DNA from 2 places in the Furfurilactobacillus rossiae genome. Region 1 is predicted to be linked to the other one. Evidence: a T-box and tRNA genes for the amino acid it is inferred to sense, from the RefSeq annotation. Region 1 holds a T-box; the other holds one or more tRNA genes.
What was found. The T-box of region 1 lies ahead of leuS (leucine--tRNA ligase). A T-box ahead of a tRNA ligase gene usually reads a tRNA of that ligase, here a tRNA-Leu.
Positions count from the first base shown of each region.

Region 2: it encodes a tRNA-Leu, which carries the amino acid that the T-box ahead of leuS (leucine--tRNA ligase) is inferred to sense. The anticodon was not compared.

Region 1 is NZ_CP040586.1:1,104,107-1,113,770, reverse strand. It holds gene LROSL1_RS05190 (NAD(P)H-hydrate dehydratase) at 1-249, shown strand, start outside; gene LROSL1_RS05185 (pseudouridine synthase) at 314-1,051, opposite strand; gene LROSL1_RS05180 (putative polysaccharide biosynthesis protein) at 1,087-3,348, opposite strand; gene leuS (leucine--tRNA ligase) at 3,719-6,139, opposite strand; T-box leader at 6,222-6,447, opposite strand; gene LROSL1_RS05170 (phosphatase PAP2 family protein) at 6,567-7,217, shown strand; gene LROSL1_RS05165 (MarR family winged helix-turn-helix transcriptional regulator) at 7,283-7,813, opposite strand; gene LROSL1_RS05160 (MDR family MFS transporter) at 7,893-9,356, opposite strand; gene metK (methionine adenosyltransferase) at 9,461-9,664, opposite strand, start outside.
Region 2 is NZ_CP040586.1:847,684-857,347, reverse strand. It holds gene LROSL1_RS03965 (HIT family protein) at 1-187, opposite strand, end outside; gene LROSL1_RS03960 (MFS transporter) at 223-1,578, opposite strand; gene LROSL1_RS03955 (AraC family transcriptional regulator) at 1,754-2,662, shown strand; gene LROSL1_RS03950 (multidrug efflux MFS transporter) at 2,686-3,915, shown strand; gene LROSL1_RS03945 (pyridoxamine 5'-phosphate oxidase) at 3,938-4,381, shown strand; tRNA gene LROSL1_RS03940 (tRNA-Leu) at 4,474-4,558, opposite strand; gene LROSL1_RS03935 (AI-2E family transporter) at 4,641-5,687, opposite strand; gene LROSL1_RS03930 (SprT family protein) at 5,793-6,278, opposite strand; gene LROSL1_RS03925 (hypothetical protein) at 6,416-6,850, opposite strand; gene LROSL1_RS03920 (cation-translocating P-type ATPase) at 7,134-9,664, opposite strand, start outside.

The DNA.
Region 1 (9,664 bases):
TTTGAGAATCCTGGTGGCACACCTGCAATGGCCACTGGCGGAATGGGTGACACTCTGGCTGGCATGGTTGGTGGCTTCGCTGCTCAATTTGCGGACCAACTCAATGCCGTCTTGTCAGCCGTTTATATTCATAGCCAGATTGCTGACGACTTGGCGCACAACGCCTACGTTGTTCTACCGACACAAATCAGCGAAGAAATTCCTTGGTATATGAAACAATACTCGTTACCCCAATCTACTAAAATATAAAAAAAGAGCATCACTCAACCGCCAATTCTTGGCAGGTCAAAGTGATGCTCATTTTTTTATTGATTTAATCCTGAGTGAGGTCAGCCGCTGCCTTAAGCGCGTTAACTTCATCCTCTGATAGTGCCCGATAATGACCCGGCAACAATCCCGTGGACAGTTTAAGCGGCCCAAATGATAAGCGTTCCAGCCGCACGACCCGTTGTCCAAAGCTACCAACCATCCGTTTGACCTGATGGTACTTACCTTCTGTCAAGGTAAGCTGAATCGTTGTTTGATCCAATACTGAGTCATATGCGCCCAATTTCATATCAGCCGGTTTCAGCACTGTACCGTCTTTTAACGTAACACCTGCTGCAACTTGGGCAACATCATCTTCAGTCAGCGTTCCAGTCACAATGGCCTGATAAACTTTCGTCACGTGATGTTTAGGATTGGTCAACCGATGCCCTAACTCACCATTATTCGTAATCAGCAATGCCCCAGTTGTATCTTTATCCAAACGTCCGACCGGGAACAAATCATCACGATAGTCAGCTTTATTAAACAGATCCATTACTGTTTGTGCTGCCTTATCTGTAGTCGCTGTCACTACTGCGACAGGTTTATTCAACAAAAAGTAAAAATAACGTTGGTAGACAACACGTTGACCACCGACTAAAACATTATCATGATTCGGATCAATCGATTGACGTGCTTGTTTAGCAACATTGCCATTAACTTCAACGTGTCCATCACGGATAAGCGTGTGCGCTTCACTACGCGTTGCCACCCGCATTTCTTTCAAGTATTTATCTAAGCGAATGCCTTTGGACACAATGTTACCTCCGAAACTATCAATTATTTAATGTGAAAACGCGTGCGAATCCGTTCCACCCGGCTACCAAGCATTTTATCTGCCAGTCTAAACCGCAAACTAAGGTAAGCATATGCACCACCACCGAGAACAACAGAAATCAACAATTCAATGAACGCCGTTACTTTGAACTGCGTGTTCATAACGTGATCGATACCCCAAACAGATAATCGGGCCACAATATACGTAACTAACGAGAACACAATAATTTGATTGAGTCGATGTAAAAGACCATCCCAGTCGATATCAAAATGCCGGTTCAAATTACGTAAGATTAGTACACTGGAAACAGTGAAGCCAATCAACGTTGCAGCCAACGGTCCTAATGGTTGTGCCAATGCCACCATTGGAAATTGGAGTACCATTTTGACAATCAAACCAACCACCATATACCAGATAACTGCCTTATTTTGATCAACGCCTTGCATAATTGTCGACAACACTGTAAATAAACCAAACAAAACAGATAAATACGATGAAAATTCAAGAATTAATGAACCGGCCAGTGAGTAATGGTAAAAGAATGTGTAGAGTGGCACAGAAATAGCAGCCATCCCCAAGGCAGATGGGATCATGATGAAGCTGAATAGTTCTAACGTAAAGTTGATCTGCCGACTAGTCGAAGCACTATCCTTTAGCGTATGTGCTTCAGTTAACATCGGGATTGCAGTGGCCGCTAACGCGGAGGCTAACGATACTGTAATCATAATGATTTTGTTGGCATTGAAATCAAAGTAAGCATACAGCGTGTTTTGAACGGCATAGCTTAAGTTTGAAGTCACGTGCATGATTCTAAAGAACGTGACCTGATCAAATAACTGATAAATAGCAATGGCACTTGGCACAATGGTAAACGGAATTGCCTGCCAGATAATCTGTTTTAGCAGTTGACCAGTTGTAATGACCAAGCCGCCCTTGGCGTTTTCAATCTTTTTATGGAAATACTGACGATGACGCCACATTTCATAAATTAATACGGCAATACCAGCAACAGCCCCCAGCCCTGCCGCAAATGTCGACTGGACAACAGCACGTGGCCAATTGTGTGCTGGTGCCGACCCAACCTGCATAATCAGATAGGCCGTTAATAACATATAAATGACTCGTACGACTTGTTCCACAAACTGAGAAATCGCGCTCGGTGCCATCATGTGATATCCCTGGAACATCCCCCGCATCATCGATAATGTTGGGAAAACAAACACCGCAAGGGTCAATGACCGTAATACTGGGATGACGTTTGGATCACCAGTAGTTAGTGATTGCGTTGGTGCCATAAACCACAGCAACGCAGCAGCCACTAATCCCGTAACCAGTGATAGTAATAAGCCACGTTTGAACAAACGGTAGCCGACCCCATACTCATTCAAAGCATTATAGTGGGCAATCAACTTAGAAATGGCTGCTGGAATCCCAGCAGTAGAAATCATTAAGACAATGGAGTATACGTTATATCCTTTTGAAAACAGCGCGTTGGCCTGATTGTAAAATGTGCCAAACCAAGCAACCCACGGAATAATGTACAGCGCGCCTAATACTCGCGATGTGATGCTGGCTGCCGTCATCCATCCTGTACCACGCAGAATCTGCTCTTGGTCAGATACGGCTCCCGATTCAAATCCCGGTCGTTCAACAATCTCACCGAGATCTTCGCTGTCGCTACTATCGTCTTTCGTTTGAGCAAATGTTGTTTCTTCATGGACAACAGGAATGGTCCGTTCTAAAGGAACCGCTTGGGAACCCTCAGCATTACGCGTATCCTCATCAGTATTAGCCATCGCCGACTCTGCTGATGAATCAGGATAAGCCGTCCAACGACTCGAAACTAAGTGAAGTGGCTTTTCTTCTTTCTCAACCTCACGTTCGAGTTCAGTCTCTGATTGAGCCTGTGATTGCAATTCGGCTTTCACATCAGATGCTGCACTTGTGTTTTCTTCAACAATTTCAGATTGAGCACTGTCAGCAACATGTTTGTCCTGTGCGCTCGACTTCAACTGTGTAAGATTCGATACTGCAGCAGTCGAATCAGCAACCATATCACTGTCGGAAATGTGACTCGTGGATGCAGTAACTGATTCATTCTGAGGGCTAACTGTTGCTGTTGAATCGGCCATTGAAGAAACTTCCGATTGGCCCCCCTGCAAATGCAGTTTGCTTAGTAATGCTTCACGACGTTGGCGCCGCCGATACTGCTTTCTGGTCGGAATTGCCTGAATATTTTCGTTTTGTGGATCTTCCTTTGACATAAAAACTCTCAATTCTTTTTTCGATTTGGATAGTTTCCAACATGCGTAAATTGTTTTCTTAAACTATTAGTGTACCGCGTTGTAGCAATTTCAAACACCTTAAATGCCATTATTAAACCAAGCTTTAATGAACCTTAGTTAATGGTCGAAAATTGAAAACCTAACATGCCGACATACTATTGACTAGTGCCACTCAGTAACTGAATTGCCTGATACTTGTTACTTCGAGGCCAACACTAAAGCCACGTAAAACGCAGTAATACCATTGATTATACCGAGATTGTCGCATCTAATTCAACAAAAAATGTCACTAATTGTTGGCTTAACACCAAAAAACAATTAGTGACACATTATTTACATTAAGACGACGCTAATTAGCAACCACGTTAACCAACTTGCCCGGCACAACGATCGTTTTACGAACCGTTTTGCCATCAATGGCCTTTTGCATGTGCTCGTCAGCCATCGCGATCTTTTCCAAATCATCCTTGCTGATATCTTTATCAACTGTGGCATGACTCTTAACTTTACCATTAACCTGCAGAACCACTTCAATCGTGGCCTCTACTAGTTTGCTAGCATCATAAGTTGGCCAAGGCTGGTAACTGATGGTGTCAGATTCATGGAAGTAGCTCCACAATTCTTCAGCAACGTGAGGAACCAATGGCGACAACATCTTGATGAAGCCTTCCATGTACTCAACTGGTAGATCATCAACCTTGTGGGCTTCATTAACAAAGACCATCATTTGAGAAATGGCTGTGTTAAAGTGCATCCGGCTGTAGTCTTCCGTGACCTTCTTGACCGTTTCGTTGTACACCTTGTCCAGTTTGCCATCATTGATCGTTGTTACACGATCACGCAGATGATTGTTTTCATCAATCAGCAAACGCCAAACGCGTTGAATCCACTTGTATGAACCATTGATGCCGTCTTCACTCCATGGCTTGGATTCTTCCAAAGGTCCCATGAACATTTCGTACAAACGAAGCGTATCAGCACCGTATTTTTCAACGATTTCATCAGGATTAATAACGTTCCCTTTAGATTTCGACATTTTTTCGTGATTGTCACCAAGAATCATCCCCTGGTTAACCAACTTATGGAATGGTTCCTTTGTTGGCACAACACCGAGATCATAAAGAACCTTGTGCCAGAAACGGGCATACAGCAAGTGAAGCACGGCATGTTCCGCACCGCCGATGTACAAATCAACAGGCAACCAGTACTTCAATTTTTCAGGGTCTGCCAAAGCCTTGTCATTATGTGGATCGATATAACGCAAGAAGTACCATGATGAACCGGCCCACTGTGGCATCGTGTTCGTGTCACGTTTACCATGCCGGCCATTTTCATCCGTAACGTTGACCCAATCGTCAATGTTAGCAAGTGGACTTTCACCAGTTCCAGATGGTTCCAGCTGGTCCGTGTCAGGCAGTGTTAGTGGTAACTGATCTTCTGGAACTAAGGTTGTTTCACCATCATCCCAGTGAATCACTGGAATTGGTTCACCCCAGTAACGTTGGCGACTGAAAATCCAATCCCGCAAACGGTAGTTGACCTTTTTGGCACCGGCATCATGCTCAGTTAGCCAGTCAATCGCTGCTGAGATGGCCGTTTTCTTATCCATCCCGTTCAAGAAGCCAGAGTTGATGTGCGTACCATCGCCGGTAAAGGCTTCCTTATCCAAGTCGCCACCTTCAATAACAGGTTTGATTGGCAAACTGAATTTGGTAGCAAACTCATAGTCACGTGGGTCATGCGCTGGCACAGCCATTACGGCACCAGTACCGTATGAAGCCAATACATAGTCGGCAATCCAAATTGGCACCTGTTCACCGTTAACTGGGTTAATCCCGTAAGCACCGGTGAAGACCCCGGTTTTATCCTTGTTCAAATCCGTCCGTTCCAAATCTGACTTGGACTCGATTTGTTTACGGTAAGCATCAACGGCAGCCTTTTGGTCAGGCGTTGTAATCTGGTCGACAAGATCGTATTCCGGCGCCAGCACAAGATAAGAAACACCAAACATCGTATCAGGACGGGTAGTGAACACTTCGATCTTCGTGCCTTCATGACCGTCAACAGCGAACTGAACACTGGCACCTTCTGAGCGACCAATCCAGTTTCGTTGTTGCTCTTTGATGCTTTCAGGCCAGTCAAGATCATCTAGGTCATCCAGCAAGCGGTCAGCGTAAGCTGTAATCTTCAACACCCACTGCCGCATTGGGACACGGTAAACGGGATAACCACCACGTTCTGTTTTACCATCAACGACTTCCTCATTGGCAACAACAGTGCCACCCATAAAGTCAGGGGCCCAGTTAACCATGATTTCGTCTTCGTAGGCCAAACCACGTTTGTACAACTGTTCAAAAATCCACTGTGTCCACTTGTAGTATGAAGGATCTGTCGTGTTGACTTCGCGATCCCAGTCATAAGAAAAGCCCAGCGATTTAACCTGCTTACGGAAGACGTCGATATTTTGGTCAGTAAAGCCTTTGGGATTATGACCGGTTTTCAGTGCATACTGTTCCGCTGGCAGTCCAAAAGCATCCCAACCCATTGGATGTAACACATTGTATCCCTGCATCCGCTTCATTCGGCTCATGGCATCCGTTGCAGTGTAACCTTCTGGATGACCAACATGCAGTCCCTGACCGGATGGATAAGGGAACATATCTAATGCGTAATATTTTGGCTTATCGGAAAAGTCTGGCGTTTTAAACGTATCGTTCTTTGACCAAAATTTTTGCCACTTTTTTTCAATTTTTGTATGATCGTATGGCATGTTTTGCCCTCCCAGAAAAAATTAATTAACAAATAAAAAACGCCCTGTCGATTATCGTCACTGTTACATCAATAACGACAACCGATAGGACGATGCGGATCGCGGTACCACCTATCTTCTTACCACAACAATTATGGTAAACACTTAAGGTCGGTAACGCTGACAAACGAAAATAGCTACTGGCGTTATGATAACGCCGTTCACCATCTTAGTGATTATCGGTGAGTTCATTCTGTCGTCAACACTGACTCGCACCACCTGTCAGCTCGCTTAAGATCACGACACAACTACTAATCCGTCACTTTTACTTGTTAAAATATTGTTCATAGCATAGCAAAATACGCGTGACATTACAAGTCAGCATCCGCTTGAGAATGAATGCTATACTGGCTTTAAAACAACTTCGGAGGTCATCACTATCTTTGTTTTGTCACAAACACACTGGCAACGCGTCAGAAATCTCGTTGCCATTATTTGTTTTATTATTTTTCTAATCCTATTAGCCGGTGTCGTAACGGATGCAAGCTGGCTGCATCAACTCGATCAATTCGGCACCCATATTGTCCGCCACCCAGTGACTGAGGAACGAACGTGGTTCTTTCGCAATATAACAAGGCTCGGCAATGTAAAATTTACTATGATCGTGATGGTCGTCTTTTCACTCGGCCTCTGGTGGCGAAAGAAATATCAAGGCGCTGTTTTCTTCTTTGTTAACGTTGGCGTATTTGCACTTGCTGTAAATACGATTCTTAAAAGCTTGGTTGAACGACCACGACCAATCATTACGCATTTAGTGGCCGCTGGAGGATTTAGTTTTCCTAGTGGTCACTCAATGAATGTCACGTTGATGTATGGCTCACTGATTATTCTGTGTAATCTGTATGTTGACCGGTTGCATTTACGGGCCGCTTTTAACACACTCCTAACATTACTCATTATTACTATTTGTCTCAGTCGCGTGTACCTCGGTGTTCATTTTCCTAGTGATGTTTTGGCCGGAAGCGCCCTCGCCTGGTCCGAATTACTCATGTCACGATACCTCTTTTTCAAAACAACTTCGATTCATGCAAAACGATAAATAAGGTCGTTGACGATAACTAATCCATTAGTTACCATCAACGACCTTATTTTAATGCTTAGCAATCAACCTTCGTGAGACTTCTTGATTCGTGACCCCCAACGATCACGTTGCACGATTTTTTCTTCGAAATCACGAATGAAATCAAGTGTCTCTTGGAATTTACCGCGACCAAAAACGTCCAGCCAACCCTTGAAACGGTCCTGTGCAACATCCCATAATTTAGTCTCAACTTCACTACCCTTAGGCGTTAAGTGAAGTGTCTTGTGACGACGGTCAGCCATGTCATCTTCCTCGTAGACATAGTCTTGTTTAAGTAATCCCGCAACTTGACGGGAAATTGCACTCCGAGTAACACGGTGCATGTCGGCCAGATCCATTACGCTTAACAGTGTTTCTGCCTGCGCAATTTCAGTCAAAATCAACCATTGATCAAACGACATTCCAAAATCACTCGCTGGTCCGGAGGCAAATTCGTTTAAATACTTGCCCACAAACAAGTATTCTTCAATGTAGCCTTGCATTAACTCTAAGTCTTGCTTTTTTTCTGTCATGTTTCCACCCAATTCAACAATCCGTTTAACTGTTGAAAGCATAACATATTGTTCCCATAGAGTAATCAAAAAAAAGCAATTTCAAGAAATAAATATCGATACACTTAATTGTTAAACATTTTTATCTTATTTTTCGGTGATCCAGGGCGTTGACCAGTAGTGCAACAATGACTAGCAATAATGCCACTAAGAATACGTTATGAACACCATTAGCCAATACACGCCGCAAAGTTGGTAATAATGCAACTGGTAAATTTTTCGCCGTGTGCGGATTAATCAATGCGTTAAGCATGCGTAAATTGATGTCGTGATGTTGTGCCACACCATGAGCCAACGTTGCATTCATGACAATACCGTAAACGGCTAACATAATTGTTTGTGCCAAGCTCCGGGCCAGGGTATTGAAGGATGTCGCCATCCCAATAATCGCTGGATCAACTAAGTGTTGTGTTGTCACCGTGGTACTAGTGATGGTTAACCCAAAACCAACGCCGAGTTCCGCTGAAATCAGTAAAAATCCCCAGAATGGTGTTTGCCCTGGCAGTAGAACCAAGATAATTGCGCCAATTAACACGGTTGTAATACTGGCAAACAAAATTTTTTGTGGCCGTAACTTGCCGATGACCCGACCTGCGATAAATGAACCGACGATCCACATCACTGAACTTGGCGTAACCGCAAACCCCGCTTGAGCGGCCTGCAGTCCTAATAATCCCTGGGTCCACGTTGGAATATAAACGTTAAAACAAATCAGAAAACCAGAAATGAGTGCAGCTACACCATTTTGAATCACAAACGTCCGGTTGCTAAATAAACTGAGATCGATAATCGGATCACTGGCACGACGTTCTTGGCGGATGAATAGCCATAACCCAACTGCTGCAATAATAAAACAGCCAGCAACAATCAACAGGTTGCTGTGTCGCTCGCCCACCACTTGAAAACCATACATTAGCCCCAATAAGGCAACCGACAGCCAGACACTACCTGCAACATCTAACGGACTGGAAGCTGCCGCTTGTTTAGGCTCGTGCAAATACAGTGCGATTAGTAGCATCGTAATGAGCCCAATCGGAATATTAATGAAGAAAACCCAATGCCAACTTAACTGATCTACGATAAAACCACCCAGTAACGGCGCGACGACCGAAGCAATGCCCCATGCCGAACCATTCAGTCCCATGATTTGTGCCCGTTTCTCAAATGGATAAATATCGGCAATGATCGTAAAGGAAACCGGCATAATCGTTCCGGCCCCAATGCCTTGCACAGCACGCCATAAAATCAGTGTCAGCATAGAGTTGGAAAGACCGCTCATCATTGAACCAAACGTAAACACAGCCAGCCCGAACAAAAATACCGGTTTACGGCCGATCCGATCAGACAGTTTGCCATAAATCGGCGTAGCCAACGAATTCGTTAGTAGATAAATTGAAAAAATCCAGTTCATTAAGGTCACGCCGTGCAGTTCTCCAACGATGGTCGGCATCGCCGTAGACACAATCGTCCCCTCAACTGCCGACATAAACGTCGCCACAAACAGTGCAATGGTTACCAACACAACATTGGTTTTATTATTTTTCATTGTGTATTCCTTTTTAGGTATGTTTTTTACAAAAAAAGACTCCTGATGTCTGTGTGATCGTAATCCAGTCCACCGGGAGTCTTGCTATTGTGTTAATTAAATAACTACTTGCTTTCGTTGACAACAACATCTGCGTCAGCAACAGCTTGCTTCAATGCATCAATCTTATCGGTCTTTTCCCATGGCAAATCCAAATCAGGACGACCAAAGTGACCATAAACAGCCGTTTGTTTGTAAATTGGCCGTTGGAGATCCAGCATCTTGATGATACCAGCAGGGCGTAAGTCAAAGACTTTCCGAATTGCCGC
Region 2 (9,664 bases), 260 kb from region 1:
CAACATCAGTCAATTGGAATGGTTCGTCAACGTGCCAGTTCAAAACAACCGCGACACGACCAAGGTGTGTTTGGTCACGTGCTAAATAAACTGTGGCAACATGCAATGATTCGATTTCAATGTAATTTGCATCAAGCTTTTCAGTATGAGCACAATACATACAATCTTTTTGGAAACGTTCAACCATGATAAAAACCTCTCTTTATTTAAAATATTTGATCACTAGTTAATTGGGTGGCTCTGTGTTTCTGCATCGGCAGTAACTTCTTCATCCGAAGTCTTTGCCGTTTGAGTCGCACTCTTACTTGAGTGCAAACTGAGAACGATCAAGCCGGTAATAATCAACGCACCAGCTAAGAAGTACATCCCCACCGTTGTGCTACCAGTGGCGCTCTTTAACCAACCAATTGCATATGGTCCAAAGAAACCACCAAAGTTACCAACAGCGTTCACAATACCTAATCCAACGGCAGCAATCCGAGGATCAACCGTCGTGGTGATTGCCCAGTAAGGACCGGAGTATGCGTAAACCCCAATGGCAGACAGGCAAATGAAACCAACGGACATAACAGGAACAGATGTGGTTAATGCGGCACCGATAAATCCAAGGCCACCAAGCAATGCACCACCGGCAGTATGCCAGATTCGTTCACCACTACGGTCAGACCACTGACCGTTGATAACTAACGCAACTGCACCAAGCAGGTAAGGAATAGCACTAATCAAACCAACTTGCATTGTAGTCAAGCTGCTTGATAAGGACTTAACCATTTGTGGCATCCAGAATGTAATCCCGTACAAACCGATACAGTAGAAGAAGTTAATCCCAGTCATCTTCCAAATCTTAGCGTCCTTGAAGGCGTCAACAAATGGTGCCTTGATGACTTTCTTTTCACTTTCCTGCTTAACATCATCGGCAAGTGCTTTTTCCAACCAGCTCTTTTCGTCGGCTGTCAGCCACTTAGCAGTATTAGGTTTGTCAGCCAAGAAGAAGACGGTGTAAACACCCATTAAAATGGCAGGAATCCCAATGATAATGAATAACCAACGCCAGCCTTCAAGGTTTAAAGCCATGTGAACCTGAGTGATAATCCAAGTTGCAACTGGCGCACCAATTGAGTTTGCCACTGGCGGCGCAACCATGAATGCTGCAATGGCCCGTGCACGATCTTTACTGCGAATCCAGTACGTAATGTAAAGGGTCATGCCTGGGAACAAACCAGCTTCGGAAACACCGAGTAGGAACCGTAGCACAATCAGCATTGGTACACTGGCAACAAACCCAGTTACCAAGGTAACAGTTCCCCAGAAAACCAAGATAAATGCCATCCAACGACGAGCACCAATTTTTTCCAGCATCATGTTGCCAGGAATTCCAAACAGGAAGTAACCAATGAAGAAGATTCCGGCGATAAACCCATATGTGGTTGCAGTCAAACCTAAATCTTTATCCATCCCTCCAATGGAAGCGTACGTGATACTACTTCGATCCAAAAAGGCAATAAAGTAAATGATAAAAAGATATGGTAGTATATGCCATGTTACCTTTTTAAGAGCGCTTTGCTTAGCCTCTGTCATCATTAACACATCCTCACGCATGTAATATTTTATATTCTTGTGAAAACTTTTTCATGAAGTCGCTAGCTATCCTTCGCTTTCATAAAACATTATAGGGTAGCTTAAGCGCTTACATTTTGCCCTAATTTGCTCAATTTATGGAATTTATCACACTAAACTCATCAGGAGGAAAACCATGTCAGAAGTTCGTGACCTTCAGCTCAAAGTCTTATGGCTCAGCGGTCGCCTGTATCATCGCCATGAAATCGTCGAACCACACCAGCATGATTTTGCACAAGTCCAGTTAGTCCTTAGTGGACAGGAGTATACTGATCTAACACAGTCTAACGGGGACGATTCAGTTTCGGTAAGTGTGTTTGCAACCCAACTTGTCTTTATTCCGCCATACACAACACATTCATTTCACTTCGAACACGAAACAGTTGTTCTCGACGTTAAGTTTGACCTTCAGGCCGACATTGCCGGATTAATTGAAAAAAACGCCAGCCAACATATTTTCGATGTTGAGGACGTTTCTCCCTTTTATGCACTTTTAAACGAAGCCATTCCAGCAGAACAAAAACGATTTCCTGCTGCCGCTTTGCAACTAGATGTTGATTTCAAACAACTCTTACTGTCAACAATTTTCAAACAGCAACCGGCGGAGTCCAGCACGCACAACTTGGACCGACTTATTGATATCAATACTGATTTTCCACTATTAAAGTATCTACAAGATCATTATGCAGAGCCAATTCAGTTGCCTGAGCTAGCCGCCCACTTTAACTACAGCAAGAATTACCTTATCCGAATCTGCAAACGCGAAACTGGTCTCACGCCAATGAATCTATTGCAGCACATCCGTTTGAAACACGCCCAAAATTACTTGGAGTATACTGATTTAAGCGTTAACGATATTGCAATCAAAGTCGGGCTAGACGCTAATTACCTCACTAAGTCTTTCACTAAAACAATTGGTACCCACCCCATTGCCTATCGCAAACAAAGCCGCCAGGAACACGAACGTAACATCACATTGATGAACACGTTCAACCGGCAGTCACAGCCACAAATCAAAAATTCAGTTCAACATCCAATGGATTAACCATATTAAGGAGGCGGTTTTATTTGAAAGATCAAAATGGATGGCGTCGAAACCTAGCTGTACTCTGGCTGGGAACATTTATTGCCGGCATGGGTTTCAGTGAAATCATGCCGTTTTTATCACTGTACGTTGACCAGCTTGGCACTTTCACAAAGGGGCAGCTGACCATCTACAGTGGTGTTACATATGCGGTCACGTTTTTCGTTATTGCCGTAGTTTCACCATTATGGGGACAACTAGCTGACCGTAAAGGACGAAAACTGATGCTTCTGCGTTCAAGTGCAGGAATGGCGATCGTCATTGCCCTAATGGGGCTAGTTCATAATATCTGGATGTTGATTTTGCTGCGTTTCTTGCAAGGTCTCTGCGCAGGTTACATTCCTAACGCGAGTGCGCTGATTGCTACCGAAACACCAAAGGCAAAAAGCGGTAGTGCTCTTGGCATTTTAACTACCGGATATGTCAGTGGAAATTTGATTGGTCCAATTCTTGGTGGTGCACTAGCCGCCATCTTCTCTATTCGGATGACCTTCTTTATAACCGGTTTTCTGCTTGCAGTTGTCTTTTTTCTTAGTCTCTTTTTGGTTCATGAACATTTCACACCAATTCCACGAGCCAAGATGCAGTCAACCAAAGAAGTCTTTGCATCTTTCAAATCTGCTAGAGCAATCATCATACTGTTGATTTCTACCATGCTGATCCAAATGGGTAATAACTCAATCACACCGATTCTTAGTTTGTACGTTCGCGAATTAATGTCGCATACAGCTAATCTGACAATAGTTGCTGGTATTATCGCCGCTCTGCCTGGCATTTCAACTCTTGTATCAGCGCCGCAACTTGGGCGTTTAGGTGACCGCATCGGGACAGAAAAAGTCCTGATGGGTGGCTTTATCTTCGCCGTACTAATGTACTTCCCTCAAGGCTTTGTCAGCACCGTTGGCATGCTGGGCGTCCTGCGCTTTATGATTGGGATTTCGGATGGTGCCTTATTCCCTACCGTACAAACGTTGTTGGTCAAAAACTCTCCCGTTAACGTCACTGGGCGAGTGTTCAGTTGGAATCAATCATTTCAGGCACTTGGCAGTATGTTAGGTTCACTGCTTGGTGGCTTTGTTTCAAACTTATTTGATTACCGCGGTGTCTTTATCTTCACCGCCATCGCGCTTGCAGCGGATTTCTTACTTGTCTACATCGGTATTCCGTCCACCCGCTTTCATTTTCACGCCTCAAATTCGGAAAGTTCAAACTAGTTTTTTAAAAGGAGTTTTAATCATGGATAAACAAGACATCGAATTACTGCAGCAGGTTTACGCAACAGCAGACAAACTCGCACTAAGTACGTCATTAAATGATACTGCTGACGTTAAAGTAATTAATTTTGTCTGGTATGCCGATCAGCCAGATACACTGTATTTTTCCTCCGTTCGTGGCAGTAACGCGTTAGCAATTTACGCCAAGCACGCAGACGCGGCTCTGATTACCATTCCTCACGAAAGTGAAACCACAAATCCGTTTGTTCGCGCCCATCACGTTACCGTCACCCCATCTGACAAAACGATGGCTGATGACTTACTTCCCCGCTACTTAGAATTGGTGCCTAACTACCAGCACGTATGGGACGCCATTGGACCGCAACTTGTCGCATATGAAATCAAACTTCACGATGTTCAAGTGGATGCCGGTTTAGGCCAGCGAAAAATCAATCTCGTTTTTTAAAAACTCATCCACGACAAAAAAAGATCCTCGTAGTGAAATCATCACTACGAGGATCTTTTTAGACTGGTCAGCCTAGTTAACCAATCTGATTATGCGGCCACCGAGACTTGAACTCGGATGATCGAAGGGATCACAAGATCCTTAATCTTGCGCGTCTGCCAATTCCGCCATGGCCGCATCAACGAAAATAATTCTACCAGACATTCGCAGACTTGGCAATTACTCTTTGACATTCTCCCTGCATATTTCCGTTCAGCACCTATTTATCACCACGAAGCTGCTGCATAATTGGACCATCATTTGGCTGGGGATGCACGCCAAAGAGATCGAGGAAGAATGCCACAATTGGCAACCCAACAATCAGTCCCCAAACACCGAATATTTCTTCACTCACAATCAAGGTCATGAATGTCACAAAAATCGGTAAATCAGTAGCCGTAGCCATAAGACGTGGGTGCAAGAAGTAAGATTCAAAGAAGTGAATCACGATAACTAAGATAATCACTTCCACTACCCGCCAGATACCGCCACTAGCAAACGCAATCAACGTTAACGGCACCATTGAAATGAGCACCCCGGCAACAGGCACCAATCCAAGAATGAAGACAATGACGGCTAACACCATTAAACTTGGCATCTTTAGGAAAAATAAGCCGATGGTCATCAAAACCGTGTTAATTGAACAGATAATTAATTGTGTATCCACAACTGTTCCCAAAATAGTGACAAACTTGCGAACCAAGAAATAAACATTGGTGAAGAACTTTTTAAAACGGCTGTGTAAAAAGGCATCCCCAAAGCGCTTCATGCGGCCGTAAGACGCGGTAAAAATCAAGCTCAAGAAAATGGCGACACCCACATGTGAGAAGGCTGTGCCGACGCTTTCCAGTCCACGTAGCCCCGTTTCCAAAGCCGTTTGACCGTGTTTCATAATTTCACTACTATTGAGTGCTTTATTCACCCATGTGTCTAATTGCTTATCCCAAACTGGATGATCATTGATTGCTTTCATAATCAAATGCGGGATGCCAGAAAACTGGCTAGCCAAAGATGGTGCGGCGTAGGAGATAGCCAGTACAACTAAGCCAATCACCACCACATACACAATCAAAGTCGCCAGCACCTGACCGATGGGTAACCATTGTCGTAAACGAGTCGTCACTTTTAATGCTAAGAAAGAAAAAATCGTAATTAGCAAAATAATGGAGAGAAAGTGACGAAAACAAAACAACACAAAGATCAAAAACGCCAAGGTTAAATAAAGTTGAACGTCCTCTTTCTTAAGCCACTGATAAATTCGTTCCATACCCTACCCCCACATTCATCGATACGGCTATCATAGCGTATTCTGCCATACAGTGTACAATAGCCATTACGACATTCGAATTCTACAGACGAGTTTCACGGTTTCTTAAGATTCTTGAGTATAGGCTTCTGCCAAATTCAACCGGCCACCACAAATCCCGCATGCAAACCGCCGCGTATTGATTCGTCGACGCCGCGTGTATCGCTGACCGCACTTTTCACACTCATAAATATAGATGTGCCGTGATCGTGAGTGGACCGCCTGTCCTTGCCGATGTTTAGGTGCTGGTGCAAAACGACTGCCACCCACCTGTGCCAGCAAGGTTCGAAATTCCCGACTGCGGTGATTAAATGGCAATCCTGCCATCGATAAGTGATAGTGAACCAGCTCGTGCTTAATCACCCCTTCAAGGGTTTCCTCACCGAAATCAGTTAACATCTTCGGATTTATATCAATATGATGATCCCGAAGGTGGTAGCGGCCCCCCGTCGTTTGCAGTCGTGAATTGAACACGGCTTGATGTTTAAACGGCTTACCAAACTCCCGTGTGGAAATTTGCATGACCAACCGTTGCAACTCATCATTTGTCATTCATTTTCCTCCACAATTTCATCGCTCAATGAAAAACCACTCATCCCGATGTTCAGAATGAGCGGTTCATTTCTGTTAGCGTCATGTGCTACATTCTATACCCTTTACATACGTAAAAGAATTCAGATGTAACGTCACTAAGCGTTAGTTGCCATGATTGTCTGAATGAGACGAATGATTCGATCCATGGCTTCGTTTTGGTCAGCCTCTGCCTGAGCAAACTTCTCCGTGTCGACCGTGTGTTCCTTAACATTCAAACTGTCCGTCATCGTCTGGCAGGCATTGGCATAGGTATCATAAGCATGCTTAAGTGTCTGGTGCTTCCCCATGAAACGTGCAGGCGCTTGTAATTTTTTCAATTTATCGTTGTAGCTCAGATAACGGTCCGTGCCATCCTGAAATTCTGACTGAATATCAGCGAAATCAGCATCACTAAGGTCACTCAACTTATCAGCATCCATCGCCGTTTTTAGCTTCGTGTAATAAGGTTCCAAATCCTTTTGGACATCTTCTGTATCCGCAATTGTTCTGGACAATGTTTGCCCGTACACCATCATTAAGTTCTTTTTCACAATTAATCTCCTTGTCCGTTATTGCTCGGGCATTACCGAGCTTCGGCATCACTCTTCTAAACGTGCACTCAACTTCTGAATTCTGTGCATAAGTCCTGAGTCAAAGCATTCGGAAATGCACCGAATCATTCGACTCGTTTCTTATTGCTCGAATTCAACCAAAGTTGAGCATCACTCTTCTAAACGTGCACCTGTCGCTCAATTCCCTGTGCATAACCCAAAACTGCCTGCCCACAAGCAAACTGCGCTTGCATGCCGCCACCTTTACGTTATTGCTCGGGCATTACCGAGCTTCGGCATCACTCTTTCTTAGACGTTGCACTAATTTTACCACTTCCACGATTAAAATCATCGTCACACCTGCACCAATAACGATTAACCACTGGAACCAATCCAATGTTGTGACGTGGAAGAGTGTGTTAAACCCAGGCACAAGGATGGTCGCGGCCAACAGCACAAACGCCACCAAAATGGCCCAGTTAAACGCACGGTTCTTAAAGAGTTGCTTTGTAAAAATTGTTCCATGAATTGATTTTGAATTAAATGCATGGAACAACTGAATCAATCCAAGTGTTGCAAATGCCATGGTCAAAGCATCCGCATGAATTTGTTCTGCACCAGCATGAACGGGGAATGTCAGGGCTAGCCAGTAAACCAAAAGTGTCAGCCCACCTTCCAACAATCCCTGATAGATAATGTTGCCAAACACGCCGCCGGATAAGAAGTTTGACGTGCGACCACGTGGCTTCTGTTTCATTATATTCTTTTCAGCTGGTTCCAGTCCTAACGCAATCGCTGGGAACGTGTCGGTCACCAAATTGATCCACAAAATATGCACAGGTGCCAAAATCTGCCACCCCATCATGGTCATTACAAAAAGGGTCAACACTTCACCTAAGTTTGCAGATAGCAAGTATTGAATGGCCTTTTGGATGTTAGCAAACACTTTACGACCTTCACGAACTGCCACCACGATTGTGGAGAAGTTGTCATCAGCAAGAACCATGTCGGATGCGCCTTTAGACACTTCTGTCCCTGTGATTCCCATCCCCACACCGATATCAGCTGCTTTCAACGCTGGGGCATCGTTCACACCGTCACCAGTCATAGCGACAACTTTGCCACGTTTCTGCCAGGCATTCACAATCCGAACTTTATGCTCCGGGGCCACCCGCGCGTAAACAGAATATTGCGATACCCGTTTTTCAAAATCGGCATCACTCAGTTCGTCTAGTTGAGCACCAGTGATTACGCCAGCGTCATCGTCGGCCTTAATAATGCCGAGCCGAACCGCAATTGCCTTAGCAGTATCCGCGTGGTCCCCCGTAATCATTAGAGGCCGAATACCCGCGCTTTTAGCTTCGGCAACTGCACCAGCCACTTCTGGCCGCTCCGGATCGATCATTCCAACAAATCCAGCAAAGATGAGCTCTTGCTCAACCTTTTCAGAAGTCATGGTTGCTGGAACTGTTTCAACGGGGCGGTAAGCAAACGCCAATACTCGCAATGCCTGTACGGCCAGCTGATGATTGATCGTCAACAACTGTTTCCGAAGCTCATCCGTCAATGGCACTACTTGCCCATTTAGCTGAATCCGTGTGACCCGTTTTAGCAATTCATCCGGCGCCCCTTTAACGGTAATCCACAATGCGCCAGTATCATCCATTTTATTAACAGTCGTCATCAATTTACGTTCTGAATCAAACGGAATTTCAGCTTGTCGGGGATGTGCCGCTAAAAATTTGTCAGCAGTCACGTTATGATCCATGTTGTACTGAATCAAGGCCGTTTCCGTGGGATCTCCAACTAAGCCATCGGCCGTTAGTTTAGTATCATTATTCAACATCAACAGGGTTGCTAAAGTTCCCTCGTCACTGTCGGTTGTTGCCCCGACACCAACCTTAGCATCACGAACTTCGCCATTAACCACTAGTTTTTCAACCGTCATCTTGTTTTGGGTCAATGTCCCGGTCTTATCTGAAGCGATAATGTCCGTACTCCCCAACGTTTCAACAGCGGGCAAACGGCGAACCAGTGCATTCAGTTTGGCCATACGCGTCGTTCCGAGAGCTAATGTGATGGTCACAATAGCAGGTAACCCTTCTGGAATAGCCGCTACCGCCAATGAAATAGCTGTCAGTAGCATGTTAATCAATGTTTCATTACCACGAATCATGCCGACTGCAAAGACAATTACAGCAACCACCAGAATCAGTGCCGTTAACACTTTACCTAAATGGGCCAGATTTTCCTGCAACGGTGTTTTGCGTTCTTTAGTGTTATCAAGCATCCCAGCGATGCGGCCAACCTGCGTTTGCATCCCCGTAGCTGTAACGACCCCAACACCACGGCCATAGGTCACGTTACTATTCATAAACGCTAAGTCGCTCATGTCCCCTAACCCCACGTTTATGGCCGCCACTGGATCGAGTTGCTTAGTTACTGGGACTGACTCACCTGTAAGCGCAGACTCCTCAATTTTAAGCGAAGCACTTTCTAATAAACGCATATCCGCTGGCACAATATCACCAGCTTCCAGAAGCACAATATCACCAGGCACTAATTCGTCGCTCTTTACCGTCACTGTTTCGCCATTACGACGAACGTGTGCATTTGGCGCCGACATTTCTTGAAGCGCATTAATGGCCTGCTCCGCCTTCGCTTCTTGGAAAACACCAAACACGGCGTTAAGCACCACTACCAGTAAGATAATGATGGCATCCACCACTTCACCGGTCATTGCAGCAATGATGGCGGCCACAATCAACACTACAATCATTAAATCTTTAAACTGGGCAATAAACTTTTCCAGTA